DNA from 3 places in the Brasilonema octagenarum UFV-OR1 genome. Region 3 is predicted to be linked to each of the others. Evidence: riboswitches for the same ligand, from Rfam matches in the RefSeq annotation. Region 3 holds a riboswitch; each other region holds the start of a gene.
What was found. Region 3 has a riboswitch for cyclic di-AMP ahead of ntrB (nitrate ABC transporter permease). Riboswitches for the same ligand answer to the same signal wherever they lie in the genome.

Region 1 (4,926 bases), on a different contig from region 3:
GAAACTTGCTGTGCCGTCAGTCCAAAGAGGAAGAAATTTTCGTGTCCGACGCGATCGCCCCAAAGGGGCGATTGCGAATTTCAATATTCGCCCCATCCAGTGTACCAATCGTCAATGTGCCATTCATCGCAAAGTTCATTTTATATCAAATCCGTTTGTATCAGAATTATTTCTCCCTCTTCTCTCTCTGCGTTCTCTGCGCCTCTGCGGTTTTTTAATGATTCAGATGTTACCGGATTTAATATTACTCGTGCCAGAAGCTTCTTTACCAGCAGTCGAGATTTGTTCCGAAACATCAGCCGCTGGATATATTCGCTGTGCTAATGCCACATTGTAGTTTGCTAGAAAAACCACTTTAAGGCGAGACCCAAGGTAGTGTTAAGCTGTTTTCAATCAAACCTGATGAGTGATGGAGATGGAGCGATTTTGTAATATTTTTATATTTTCTAATTTCTTAAGCTTTTTCCTCAACCTTGGATGTTGGCAAGTACTTTTGTAATACCTCCCCAACCAACAAAAAGAAGATTCCACTCAGAATTCCTATTCCCATGATGTTCAATTCAACGCTACCAAATCCTCCTAGAATATCAGGACTTATAAGTGTTATAATGAGTAATGAAAAAGCCGAAAAACTACTTATTGTTAAAGACAGCTTTACGCTTTGTTTGGAGAAGTTATAGCGTTCCGTTTGAGCGATTAAATAAGCAACAAAAGGAGCAAACACCGCTCCTACATATGCTGCATAAAAATACACAATCAGATTAACAATCTCCCCACCTTTCAAAGCAACGGCAAGACTAAACAGAGCATTTGCAGCAGTGACGAGTAGCCGACTCCAAACAGATGCAGGCAGAATATTGAAGTCCAAAATTGTCTTGGTTTGCACTCGCAAAATACTGCTGCCAATACCCAGCGCTGGAACCAGTAAAGACATAATCATCAGTATACCTAAAGGCTTGTCGGTGCCACCGCCAACCCAAGCTAGGATAAATGGGAGAGCTTGTTTACCATCAATACCAGCAGGCAAAATTCCTGCGTTCTGTGCTGCGACAACAACTGTTGAAGGTAAAAAAGCAAGCAGTAGTAGCAAAATTGCAGCTATTGTACACCCTCGATACAGGCTGTTTTCATCTTTTGCTTGGACAAGAAACTGCTGATACTTCATATCTATAGGTACCAGCAGAATTGTAGACAATGAGACGCCCACTATAGTTGGCAAACTCATATGCTTGAGTGAGCTAGCAAATTCTATGGGCGATCGCACATAATCACCAAAAGCGTGTAACACCCACAGTCCATAAAGCAAAGCCAAAAAGTTCAGAATCAGTAACCCGCGGAATATCCAGCCTGCTTTTTATATTGGGAGTAAAGAAATGATTGCAAACAGGATAGCCAAAACAACCATCGTCGGGAGAGTGGGTATTCCGAAAACCTTGAGAATAAAAGCTCCAGAAATCAACTGAACGGCTTCAATACCAATCAGCGATAACCACGACATCAGGCTGACAAAAACTTTTACCCCATCTCCGTAGGCAGAACCTAGCAATGTCCAAATTGGCTCTGTTCGCTTCCAGTAAAATTTTGCCAGTCCTAAAAGAGCTATTGTACCAAAGCCAAGGGAGACAGTATAGAGACTGCCAGCAGCCCCTAAAGTTAGTGATTTCTCAGCGGTTCCTAAAACAAACCCCAAACCGTAATGCGCGGATACTAGCAAGGCTGCTAGCGAGAAGGTGTCGAGTCTGCGCTCTAAAGCCATATTGGCATCTGCTCCACAAATTTTTTTTAAATTTCCCCGTGAATTTTTACTGGCTCGTGGCTAGACTTCATTAACTCGTAGAGATCATAAGCATATAAATCTTCCTGACTTGGCTCATCAGTCTGACTTGTTGCCACAATTGGGTCATTGTATGCTTTCGTTCTACCAATCAGTAAAAGTTTTTTTCCGGCACACTCTCCAATTAATCTGAACTGATGGTCGGGAAAAAAGTTGACTTCATCTGTATATAACGTATGATTTTTGATCGGCATATTTTCTCCTCAATTCTTATAAAAGGTGCGACTGGTTAAAATTAATTCTCAACCTTTAGTTGGGAAAGATGCTGATTCTTCGTAGTCAAGGGAATTGCTAGTAGAGATGCACACAATTACTTAAATTTTTGACTTTTGAATTCACAAAAGATACAGGCTCTTCCCTAAAGGAAATCAACAGATATATGTTTACACTGCCAGTAATGAAAGGCAATGTTAGCAAGGAGAACCTGGGGACAACAGCTTGGAATCAGCAGATGCCATAGGTACTCGTTCCAATGCCGACGGAGTTAGCTGACGGGCTAAGACTGGAAGGTGTCTCTCCATTCAAGATTCGCCCCAATACATTGGTTCCTCCGCTTCTAACCCAGAGTTGAAGTTTTTCAGCAACTAGACTGGATTGAATTAGGCAAGTTTTACCCATACATTCACTAAAACTATACTGAAACGTCCAAAGAGTCAATCCATCTTAACTTCCCACATCAGGACGAGTGCTATTTAACAACTTATCTGGTTAATATTTACGGTGAATTGTATTAATAATGCTCTGATGGTGGATGCTTCAGTAATTGGTGAGGAAACGTATATGAGTAAAACCTCATATCTTTACAAATTATACCCAAGAATAAAAAGATTGCTCAGGTGCTGAAATACCTATTTTTTAGGGATACTGCAAGCGCCATGACTGCCATACTTGTCAAGCTTAAAAATTAGCAACAGCCTTAATTGGCTGTTACTAGTTAGGAAAAATCATATGATTGACCAAATTGTAAACCAAACTTTAATCAACTTGCACCATATAGCAATCCGTGCAGGAGTTGTGAAATTACTCGTTGAGGTAGGGAACGCTCTGCACAGGCTATGCCAACACAAATGAAATAGGACTGCCATAGCAGACTTTCAAGCTAAAAAACTTCCGTAGCCGCCGCCTGAGGGCAAAGCGGATGCTGTGCGAACGGCGATCGCCCTTGGCGGCTCCCTTTGGGAGCATCGCACAGTATTGAGCTATGTAACACCTTTGGTTGTGATGGCTTTACGAAGTTTAACCATTGTTTAGTTAAACACATAAAACACGGGTCAGCTACCAACTTTATAGAATTATAAGCTTTCCACAGATGTTTTAGTTTTGTCAGAGAGGATGCCTACACAGTTCGTTCCACACAAATGCTCTCGTAAGCTTATTAACTTCCCACCTCAGGATGAGTGCTATTTAACAACTTATCTGGTTAAGATTTACGATGAATTGTATTAATCATGCTTTTATGATGGATGCTTCGGTAATTGGTGAACAAGTCATTGCTACAAACTTAAAGCAGTTTCTTTTGGTACTTGCAGTTTCTTTAGGGGTGGCGACAATATCACAGATATTTAGCTGGTTTCGGCAAATACCTTACACTTTACTTTTAGTCATTGTAGGCTTAGGGTTAGCTTTTGCCGATGTTCGTTTAGTGGATCTTTCTCCAGAATTAATTTTGTTTATTTTTCTACCACCATTACTTTTTGAAGCAGCATGGAATTTAAAATGGTCGAATTTAAAGCGGGATTTGTTGCCAATTACTCTTTATGCAGTTATTGGGGTTGTGATTTCAATAGTGGGGATGGCAATAGGTTTAAATAAATTTGCAGGAATCTCACTCACAACGGCTTTACTCATCGGGGCTAGTCTTTGTGCCACGGATCCAGTTTCAGTCACTGCTTTATTTCGGGAATTGGGCGTTCCTAGTCGTTTGACAACATTAATTGAAGGTGAAAGCTTGTTCAATGATGGCATGGCAGTTGTTGCTTTTAGTTTTTTAGTGCAACTGCCTTTAGGAACAGCTGAATTAGAATTAAAACCAATTGTGGTAGAACTTTTTACAGTTGTTGGTATTGGTATGGCGGTTGGAGGACTCATTGGTTTTGGGATCTCTTACCTCACCCAACGTTTCGATTTACCACTTGTGGAACAGTCTTTAACTTTAGTTTCTACCTATGCAACATATCTTATTGTTGAGGAGTTAGGTGGATCTGGAGTCATTGGGGTTGTGACGACAGGGTTGATTTTGGGCAATTTTGGTTCTCGGATTGGTATGAACCCGCGTACTCGGGTTATCGTGACTGAGTTCTGGGAATTTCTGGCGTTTTTTGTGAACTCAATTGTCTTTCTGTTGATTGGGGATCAGATACGGTATGCCAGTTTGGAGGAAAACTTAACAATCATTGCAGTGACAGTAGGGGTAATGATTTTAAGTCGGGCAATTGCAATATTGTCTTTAAGTCAATTAAGCAATCTTTTACAAGCATCAAAAATTACTTTACCTGAACAAACTATACTCTGGTGGGGCGGGGTGCGCGGTTCTGTTTCTATTGCTTTGGCTTTGAGTGTACCCACAATTGTAGTAGAGCGAGAAAAAATTATTGCTACAGTGTTTGGTGCAGTATTATTTACTTTGCTATTCCAAGGATTAAGTATCAAACCTTTATTACAAAAGCTTAACTTTCTGGGTGACCAGTCCTTACGCGAGCGATATTTAGAAATAGTTGCACGGACTGTTGCTCTCAATCGTGTCTTACAACACCTTCAAGTAGACCAAAGACCTGGTGTAGACCCAGAGTTTTACCGCTATCAAGAAGCACTGGTTAAAGGAGAAATTGAAAATTTAGAAGCGCAAATTAACCAGCTACAGGATGAGCATCCAAACATCCGCAACTTTCCAGCTGAACAACTCCGAGGAGAACTTTTGGCTATTGAAGCAGATACCTATGCTGAATTTCTGCGGACAGGTCAGTTAAATAAAGAACTTTCTCCATTGCTGGAAGATGTTTTGCAAAATAGTGAGGGGATTTGAAATACACAGATAAATTCTTCTACATTTAGAAGCTTTGAGATATCTTTGCGATGTGAGTTTCTGATAAAAT
Region 2 (4,926 bases), on a different contig from region 3:
AGACATCCTCAATAAATTTTTTGTGATTCTCAACTCCTTGAAGGTTGCTTGCTTGTACTTTTAAGGTGGTTAAATAGACTCCATGCAGTATTTGATGTCCATAACCAATAACTTGACCTATCTGCCCTGTGATTTGATGCTGTGCGTAATCTCCAATGTTCAGCATATTAATAACTCCCTGACGTGAAAGGTTTAGTGACTTGTTTTTTTACTGTTTCTGCACGTTAGGTGCGATTTGGTGCAGCATGATGCAAAATCGCTCTCTTTATTAGTGCTGCGTTTTTAGCGCTAAGTCCGGATTATTTTCGAGCTTGCACTTGGTAACACCAGTCGCCACCTTACGAAAAACTCCGCAACACTATCAAATCGGTAGAAATTAAGCTGCAATTTGAGGTTTGCTCTCTATTGAGGGCATGGTTTGAGCTAGTAGATGTGTGTAGATTTGAGTCAGGCGGGATGCGACACTATACCAACTAAACGCAATCTCTACTCGTTGTCTACCAGCTTCACCTAATTGATCTCGCCAATTTGGGTTGAGCAAAATCCGGTCAATAGCAGTAGCAAAAGCGACTTCATCTTTAGGGGGAACGAGTAACCCAGTCACTTCAGGTACGACTGTAAATTGCAGCCCCCCAACATCACTAGCCACGACTGGAGTCTGACTAGCCATTGCTTCTATTGCAACTAAACCAAAAGGTTCGTAGTGACTAGGTACAACACAAACATCTGCGGCTGCATAGTAGGAGGGGATAACAGCCTCATCTAGGCGACCTGGAAAGGTTGTACAGTTTTCCAATCCGAGTTCTGCGACAATGCTTGCGATGCGATCGCGCTCGATCCCATCACTATGACCTGGACGATAACCACCTCCAATAACAAGTTGCAGGTTAGCATGATCCCGCAAACTAGACTTTGCAACGGCTCGTACTAATGTCTCGATCCCCTTACGTTGGTCAAAGCGACCGACATAGAGGATCATCTTAACATCAGGTGCAATTCCTAACTCTTGCCGTGCTGCAGACCTTTGAATCAACCCAAACTTATCGACATCAGTTCCGCAAGGAATGACTTCGATTTTCCCTTTGGTGGAAACGAGTCTTCGCATATGTTGCTGTTCTTGAGGACTAGTTGCAACAACTCGATCCACGGTTTCTAGACAGGCTTTTTCAACGGCTATTCGCTTACTAGCAATTGCTGGAATATCAGAAATCGCACTGTACTTGACTGTTCCTAAAGAGTGGTAAGTATGCAACTGAATCAACGGCTGTTGTTTTTTGAGTTCCATACCCACCCACGAGGACAACCAGTAGTTAGTATGAATCAAACGGTACTGAAATCCTTGCTCCCGCTGGAATGTCTGAAACTCTGCAATAAATTCTGGTAGATGCTCGAATAAGTGATCTCGCCCTATAAACTCAGTAGGTCCAGTCTTCAATCGGATCGTGCGACATAATGGCCCATGCTGCACAATCGTAGCCTGCTCAGGACTACTTTGGCGGGTGAACATATCCACCTGCCAACCTTGTTCCGCAAGGGCATAACCTACTTGACGCACATAGACATTTTGTCCTCCAGCCTCTTCCTGTCCAATTTCTGCAGCAGGATCTCCATCAACAGAAATCAGAGCAATGCGATGTTTTCTGGTCGGTAACATAGTTAAACTTCACCATATAACAATTTTTCCTGCCTCAACAGACTGGAAGAAAAGGTAATATGGTCTTTTCCTCATAGTCAAGGGCAGGTACAACGAAGCGCACAGATACCAGCCAAGGACACTGACGAGAACAATGCATTACTCATAAGAATGCGGCTCGTTCAGTCTCCTCTCAATGCCGACGAAGTTAGCTGACGGGCTAGGACTGAGAGATGTCCCTCTCACAGAACAGAAGAAAGAAAAAAAAAGACAGGAGAAAAAACTGGAGTAATTTTTGTCTTAATTCATTCTTCATTTTTCATTCTTCGCTCTCCTATGAGATTAGCCCCAAACTTGGTTCCTCCGCTCCAGGCTTACCCCGATGTAACAAAATGTTTTGGGCAATCCGTGGATTAGGCAGACTCATGTAAATTTGTTAAGAATTGTAGCTGTAAACGTGACTTAAGTCAACCTCTTTGTGAAATTAACTTCTGCTAACTACAAGCAATCATGTGCTCTCATGATGTTCCATTGCAAGTGTATGCAAACACTTAACAGCATTATCTGGCGGTATCGCCAAGTGAAAACATTAAGTTGATATTGGGTTTCAGCGTAATATTGCGTTCTTAGTATAAACGTTATCTCCGATTATATATTCACTGTAGAAAAAAAGCAGGCATGAAACATAAGTTAATAATACGATATATTTTTTTATCAATAGAAACTTCATGTATCATTTGTGGGCAAAGATCTCTGAACACCATCTTATGAAAAGACAGTTACAAAGCACCCAGAATTTGATAACCCGCGACTTGAGTTATTCGCACACGACTTCGACAAGATAACTTTATAGGTTGGAAACCCAATTTCTCGATGAAACCGGGTTCCTAACTACCTTCACTGACGAGCAGCAATTTTTCTTTTTAATACAGAAATACGTTCTTGCGCTCCTGGGTGACTACTCAAAAAGCTTGGTGCAGAACGCTGGTTCACCAATTTGCTCAAAAATGCAGGCATAGCATTAGGGTTATAACCTGCTCGTTCGAGATATCGCAGTCCTTTATCATCAGCATTATATTCAGCTTGACGGCTGTTGGGTAGATCTACAGCAAGCTTATAAGCTGCAGCAGCGACGGTGCTGCGATCTAATCCAGCCAGTGAGGCTGCGCCTTGAGCGAGTTGCGCTTGTTTTAGCTTAGCCACTAAGTCGTCGTTGCAAATGTGACCTATTTCGTGACCGATAACCGCTGCTAACTGGTCTTCATTATCCGCCGCATTAATCAATCCAGTGTGGACGTAAACATAACCACCTGTGGTTGCAAAAGCATTAATGCTTCGGTCTTGAACGACAGAAAATTTAAAAGGAGTTTGAGAACAATCACTAGCTTTAGCTAACCGTTGACCTATTCGACTAACATTAGCGTTGGTACTGAGTCTGTAATTACTGCGTACCTGTTGATCAATTTCGCGACCTAACCCGACTTTTTGCTCTGTTGACAGGTTGGAAAGCTGCAGAAGCTGAGCGCCATTAAAAAGTAACTGACCCCAGGAAATAGCATTAGCTGGTGTGAAAGGAGATAGTCCCACTCCTAAAGTAATCCCCAAACCAGCAAGAAAGAGGGCAAGGCTTTTACGCAATTTAGAAAAGCGAGAAAGCATCATAATCATAATCAAAAGTCAGAAATTTACAGTCCAAAAGCTTATTTATTGTTTTAGTTAAATGCAACAACTTTAATATCAGGTGTATTCAAACTGTCAATTATTTGCTAAAACTTTTTAGTCCTTTTTGCTAGATTTAGCTGTTATTCTTCTTTAACTAAAATATAGACTAACAATTCGAGCCAGGAAGACACCACTAGGGAGGAATTTTATTTGTTAACTAACAGACTATTGATATAATTAATAAATTTTTTTTTGTCTTCTCTCCAAAGATGTATTTATGATGAAAGCCAGCTTGGACGTCCAACGACTAGAAGTTTATCTACCCGTAGGGCAGTTAGATCAAGCAGCCGACATCCTGAACACCAACGTTGATTTACTGGTTTTTGCCACAGTGTTGATAACTTTGAGTATCCGTCAGTTCCGACGATAGTAGGGATGAGTTGTCTACTGCTGTGTTATTTGCGAAATTTCGACAATCGGGACTAAAGCTTTTGCTTTAGTCCTTTTGTCTTCTTTTTCTCTTCAATCTTTCCACAAAGCGATACCACCCAATAAACCAGTGATATTGGGGATGATCTTCACATTTGATGGTAATTTGATATCTACTTTTTTCGCTTCACCACCACCGATATACAGATAATCGTAATTGAACAGATGTTCCAGAGATGCGATCGCTCTTTCTAAGCGCCTGTTCCATTTCTTTTCACCTACCTTTTCCAAGGTAGCACGTCCTAGCTGTTGCTCGTAAGTTTCTCCTTTACGAAACTCATGATGTCCCATTTCTAAATTCGGCACGAGTTTACCATCTACAAATAAGGCCGAACCAAAGCCTGTACCCAAGGTAATCACCAATTCCACACCTTTTCCGGAAATTGACCCCAAACCTTGCATATCGGCATCATTTATCACCCGTACAGGTTTGTCCAAACGCTTTGACAATGCTGTAGCTAAATCAAACCCGATCCAATCTGGATCTAAGTTCACGGCTGTTTGCGTCACTCCATTGCGCACAACACCAGGAAAACCCACCGAAACGCGATGAAACTCACCTTGAGTCGCTGCTAGCTCTACAATTGCATCAATTATAGGTTCTGATTTCGCAGGTTGGGGTGTTTCTGTTCGCGCCCTTTCTGTTAAGCCTTTTCCCGTAATATCCAAAACTATAACTTTTACACCACTACCACCAATGTCAACCGATAGGGTGCGGATAGCTCCATTATTTTCAACCATTGGGTTTTCTTTCGTGAGTGTTTACTAACTGGTTGATATTGTCTACAATATCTAAGCAATAACCAATTGAGGTTAGGTTTTTCTGCCGATTATACAATCTATACTTAGCTAGATTTTGTATTTGAAATAGCTTACAAAAGTGGGAATTTATCATACTTTTTTCTGCTTCTGACTTCAACATTTGAAAAATCTAGCTTTGTTCCTCATAACTTTTGTAAAATCAGCAAGGAGTGCTCCAAACCTTGTTGAATATATCCACAGCTTTATTCCCCCAAAACGCTTTTTTCCCTACCTCAGTTGGACTGACATTCAAGCAATGCCAAACAAGGAAGATGTAGTCATTATCCAACCAGTAGGGTCAATTGAACAACATGGTCTTCATCTGCCGTTAATTGTCGATG
Region 3 (4,926 bases):
AAGACTCTGAGATTGCCAGAGAAATGTTGAATGGTCATTTGGTGTTTTAACAAGATTAGCAGGTTTTTCAAAGAAAATTGTTGTTTCAGGAGCTTTCCAAACTCGTTTTTTATCATCAAAACCACCATAATTGTAGTTACCGACAATAGCCGCTTCTGTTAATTTGAGTTTTGCTCCCGTATACGATTTACTCGTGAGAATTTTAGCGACTTCCTCCCGGTTTTTTGTGTCACTACAATACCGACAAGCTTCTATCATTGCTTTAACCAAAGAGCGATAAGTTTTGGGATTATCTTTGATGAAAGACTCCATGACACCTAAAAGTCTATCTGGGTGTCCTTGCCAAATTTCTCTCCCTTGAGCGAAGGTGAAGCCAATTCCTTCATTACCAGTAATTGCTCGTGAATTCCACGGTTCAGCCACCATGTAGCCTTGCATCGCCCCAATTCTCATATTCACCACCATCTGTGGAGGCGGGACAATGATAATGCGAAATTCTTCATCAGGAGCAACTCCAGCGGCTGCTGCTAAGTAGCGGACAAAGTATTCATAAATAGCCGAACTCAGCACCACAGCCCAAACTCGTTTTTCAGCTGGTAATTTTTCAAAATAATTGCGAAAATCTCGTCCAAACTCTTCTAAATTGCCGTTATAGTCTCGCCAAGGACGCACCCCAGACTCCCACATTGCTTTATTCATCGTCATCGCATTACCATGACGGTGAATTGTCATCGCTGCACACAGGGGGGCATGACGTGCGCCTTCTGCACCAGTTCTGGCGTTGATCACTGCACCACTCACAACTGGTGAAGCATCAAGGCGTCCAAAAATAATACCATCACGAGACGTCGCCCAGCTTGCTTCACGGCTGAGGGTGACGTTTAAACCATACTTGCGGAAAAACCCTTTCTCCCAGGCTATAGCAAAGGGGGCGCAGTCATTCACCGGTACGTATCCCACTGTAATATTAGGTTTTTCTAGTGTCTTGGGATCTACGACTGGTTCCACCGCCGACGCCGCTTGTGACAGTCCTTTAGGGGCACGATTAGCATTAATGGCACAAGAAGAAAGTCCAGTTGCAAATGCTGTAGCGCCTAGCCCTGTGATAAAGTCTCGTCGCTTCCAGTTATTTGTGTTATCGTCGCTCATGAACAACCTCCTGCGGCGAAATGACTCAGAATATTAACTAGGGACAAAAGTTCTTGTTTGGACTGTCAGATATTTGATTCGTGTATACAAATAGCAGGTAGGCTGCTTGTTATACAGTCAGCTTGTTCTTGAAATTTTAAATAGCTTATCTGTCTGACCCCACACAATTCATTAGCTATTGAAAAAGGTCAGATTTCATCAAAGGTAATAATATGGTGGTGCGATAATGCAGTGGAACGCACCATATATAATCAATGACTGACCGCTGATGAAAACCTAATTTGAAGTTACCGGGCGACGAGTGACAAAAGCTTGTATTCTGCCTATGGCATAATCAAGCAACAGTCCTGTTAAGCCAATCACTAGAACAGCAAGAAAAACGGAATTGAGGTTCAAGCGACTCCACTCATCCCAGACAAAAAAGCCAATTCCAACACCACCTGTGAGCATTTCTACTGCAACGATAACTAACCAGGCAATGCCTATACTAATTCGTAAACCTGTAAAAATGTATGGTAAACTTGCAGGCCAAATGATTTTTGTAATTCTTCGCCAAGCGGGCATTTCTAGAACTCGTGCTACATCTATATAGTCTTTGGAAACACTGGAAACTCCCAAAGCAGTGTTAATAATTGTTGGCCACAGAGAAGTAATGAAAATCACAAAGATTGCCGATGGATCTGCCAAATTAAAGATTGCTAGAGCAATAGGAAGCCATGCTAGAGGTGATACTGGCTTGAAGATTTGGATAACGGGATTGAGAATCATCATTGCCGTTCTTGACATCCCGATGAGAAAACCAACAGGAATAGCTACTAAAGCACCTAGAGTAAAACCTAATAAAACCCGACGAATACTCGCGATTAATAGCCAGCCAATACCTAAGTTACCTGGTCCTCTTTGAAAAAATGGGTTCAGGATGTAATCTAAATTTGCTGCTAATGCTTCAGGTGGCGTGGGCATTAACTCATGATTGGCAAGGGCAATAATCCACCAGACAACAATAACGCCCAAAAAACCAACCAAAGGTAGCAAGAAAGCGTCCCGTACAATAACGGGTTTAGCGCGTTTCCAAGCTGTTCGACTAGCAACCGCCAAAATGGCAGCTACGTTTAGTTGTAACACCATTGATGACCTCAACAGACTTCACGCAGGTACAATTAGTCCGAGCAGTACCAGCCAAGGATACTGATGAGATCACAACATTACAATCATGCTGTCTCTTCAGTCTCCTCTCATTGCCTACGAAGTTAGCTGACGGGCTAGGGTTGAGAGATACCCCTCTGATAGAAGGAAAAAACAACAAGTGAAAAGATACATCTACTGTTTGTTTCTTCTAGTAAGATACGCCCCATACTTTGGTTCCTCCGCTCCAACTTATGCAATGCAATTCATTGGATTAGGCTGACTTACTCTGATTTATGATAAATGTAACACCAGCAAACAATGGCGTCAAGCAACCCTAGGATATACTTTTTTTGGCTAGAAAACAAGTATTCTTAGAAAGGAAATTCATTTATTTTTAGATGAATAAAGATGATTTGGATATTATGTATTTTTATTTCTAATTATTACATCTTTTTAGTAAAGACAATGTAATACTCCTATGCTTAGGATGTAGATCATAGAATGATTTACTCTATTTGTATGTCTATCCACCCATAAGTGATGAAAGATTTTAGTCAATTGCTGCGGGATCAAACTCAGAGGATTATGAAACAATGGGTGGAAGCTGTTCGTCGGGATAAAAAGATTTTCAGCACCAATCATCTAAGCCGTACAGCTATTGAAAATCATCTTGATCATGTCCTCTTGGCTCTAGCAACTGTGCTTTCTCAATATCAAGATGATGAAGTTCAATCCCTAGTTCAAGCAAGTTTAGAGCATGGGATTCTTAGGGCTGAACAAGGTTTCGATGCAGCAGAAATTGCACTAGAGTATCGGCTTTTGCGTAACACCATATTTGTCACTTTAGAACCGGAATTCCTGAAAGCATCAGCAAAAGAAGTGATGCGAGCCGTGCATTTGATTGATATGGTGTTAGATGAAGCAATAGCCTATTGTTTCCAAAGTTACACAGAACAGCGATTAACAGAACTAGAGCAGCTGCACAATCAGTTAACCCTTAATAATCAGGAATTAACTCGCTTAGTGCGAGCAAATCAAGATAATTTATCGTATCTCGCGCACGAACTCAAAAACCCATTAACTTCGATTATTGGTTACTCAGATTTGTTTTTGCGCTTACAACGCCAAAAATCAGAGGAAAAAAATTCCTTTAGCCATCTAGAACATATTGACCGCGTGTTACGCAGTGGGAGACAATTAATTCACCTGATTAACGATGCACTGGAGATTTCTCGCTATGATGCAGGGCAGATGAAACTCGAACCAGAACCAACTCAGGTGTATGAATTAATTATAAATGTCTACGAAATGCTGGAGCCTTTGGCTACTCAAAAAAAATTACAAATTGTTATTGATTGCAACCGTGCTCCTGACGAAGTTGTAACAGACCCGTTACGATTACAGCAAATTGTAACAAATCTTGTTAGTAATGCGATTCGCTACACAGAGTCAGGAACGGTAAAAATCAAGTGTGAAACTTTAGACATTAGCAAGTGGAGTGTTGCAGTTTCAGATACTGGAATTGGAATTGAGCCAGAAGATCAAGTACAGATTTTTCAACCTTACTTTCGCATTGGTTCTGGTAGTAAATCCTTCCTTCCCAATAGTACCGGCTTGGGCTTGGCAATCGTTTCACGGCTGATAAAACTGTTGCAAGGTGAAATTAGCTTAGTCTCCCAAATAGGAGTAGGTTCTACTTTCACTGTGACTTTACCGTTAAAAGTAGAAGTGTGAGGTGTATATCTGACATTTACTTTGATTTTTCTAGCCTAGCTAGCGCGTTCTCAGCTGCAGCCTTCTCAGCATCTTTCTTACTGCGCCCTTTACCTTGTCCATACTCTTTCTCTCCCACAACTACTTTAGCTACAAACTCTGGAGCATGAGAAGAACCACCTACTTGAACTGTGACATACTTGGGTGGTATTTGAGTGATATTGCGTTGCACCCATTCTTGAAAGCGATTTTTAGAGTCTACATTTGAGCGAAACTCCACAATACTCTCAGGAACAGAGTCAAACAACGGTTCCACAACAGCACGTACTGCTTCACTATCATAATTGTTGTCTAAGTAGTAAGCGGCGATGACTGCTTCAAAAGTACTGCTGAGTAAATTAGGATTTTGGTAACCTCCTTCTAAAGTTGCACCTTTACCTAACCGCATTCTGCGATCTAAACCAACCTCAATTGCAAATTTTGCTAGTTGCTTTTCATCAACCAGTGCAGAACGCCGACGAGTTAACTCATCTTCTCCCTTTTCTGGGTAACGACGATAAAGGTATTCGCCACTTAAATAAGTCAGCAAAGCATCACCAAGAAACTCCAGACGTTCGTTGTGTTCACCTTCTTGCGGGTTTTCATGGACATAGGAACGGTGTGTCAGCGCACGGATTAAAAGAGAAGTATTCTGAAAGTTTTGGTGTTTGACAATGTCAGCCAATGTCTCTGTGTTGGAGTCTTTTTCGGCTTGTTTAGAAAAAAGTCTTTTTAAGACTTTTTGCAAGTCAAGTTCTACAATACTTGTTTCTGGTGCAGAGATAGCTTTCAGGAGTCGAGCGATCGTGTCTAAAGTGCGATAAGTGTCTTCAGTTGAAAAATGATATTGATCCGCCCAACTGTTAGTAACTTCCATGAGTTCACTCACTAAAGCTC

Region 1: it holds a riboswitch for cyclic di-AMP, as region 3 does, so the genes downstream of both, AC5590_RS26685 (hypothetical protein) here and ntrB (nitrate ABC transporter permease) in region 3, are expected to answer to the same signal.
Region 2: it holds a riboswitch for cyclic di-AMP, as region 3 does, so the genes downstream of both, AC5590_RS24405 (glycosyltransferase) here and ntrB (nitrate ABC transporter permease) in region 3, are expected to answer to the same signal.

Annotation. Positions count from the first base shown of each region.
Region 1 covers NZ_CAWPKW010000304.1:279-5,204, forward strand. Annotated here, with positions in the region: partial or broken gene AC5590_RS26670 (glycogen/starch/alpha-glucan phosphorylase) at 238-360, opposite strand; gene AC5590_RS26675 (hypothetical protein) at 455-1,312, opposite strand; gene AC5590_RS26680 (SLC5/6 family protein) at 1,355-1,756, opposite strand; gene AC5590_RS26685 (hypothetical protein) at 1,783-2,028, opposite strand; cyclic di-AMP (ydaO/yuaA leader) riboswitch at 2,293-2,427, opposite strand; gene AC5590_RS26690 (hypothetical protein) at 2,934-3,095, opposite strand; gene AC5590_RS26695 (cation:proton antiporter) at 3,291-4,856, shown strand.
Region 2 covers NZ_CAWPKW010000284.1:9,275-14,200, forward strand. Annotated here, with positions in the region: gene AC5590_RS24400 (hypothetical protein) at 1-166, opposite strand, end outside; gene AC5590_RS24405 (glycosyltransferase) at 377-1,654, opposite strand; cyclic di-AMP (ydaO/yuaA leader) riboswitch at 1,816-2,047, opposite strand; gene AC5590_RS24410 (M48 family metallopeptidase) at 2,531-3,295, opposite strand; gene AC5590_RS24415 (hypothetical protein) at 3,573-3,725, shown strand; gene AC5590_RS24420 (ROK family protein) at 3,818-4,525, opposite strand; gene AC5590_RS24425 (creatininase family protein) at 4,779-4,926, shown strand, end outside.
Region 3 covers NZ_CAWPKW010000249.1:19,274-24,199, forward strand. Annotated here, with positions in the region: gene AC5590_RS20160 (ABC transporter substrate-binding protein) at 1-1,149, opposite strand, end outside; gene ntrB (nitrate ABC transporter permease) at 1,426-2,277, opposite strand; cyclic di-AMP (ydaO/yuaA leader) riboswitch at 2,374-2,565, opposite strand; gene AC5590_RS20170 (sensor histidine kinase) at 2,818-4,011, shown strand; gene rnc (ribonuclease III) at 4,028-4,705, opposite strand; partial or broken gene AC5590_RS20180 (Swt1 family HEPN domain-containing protein) at 4,820-4,926, opposite strand, start outside.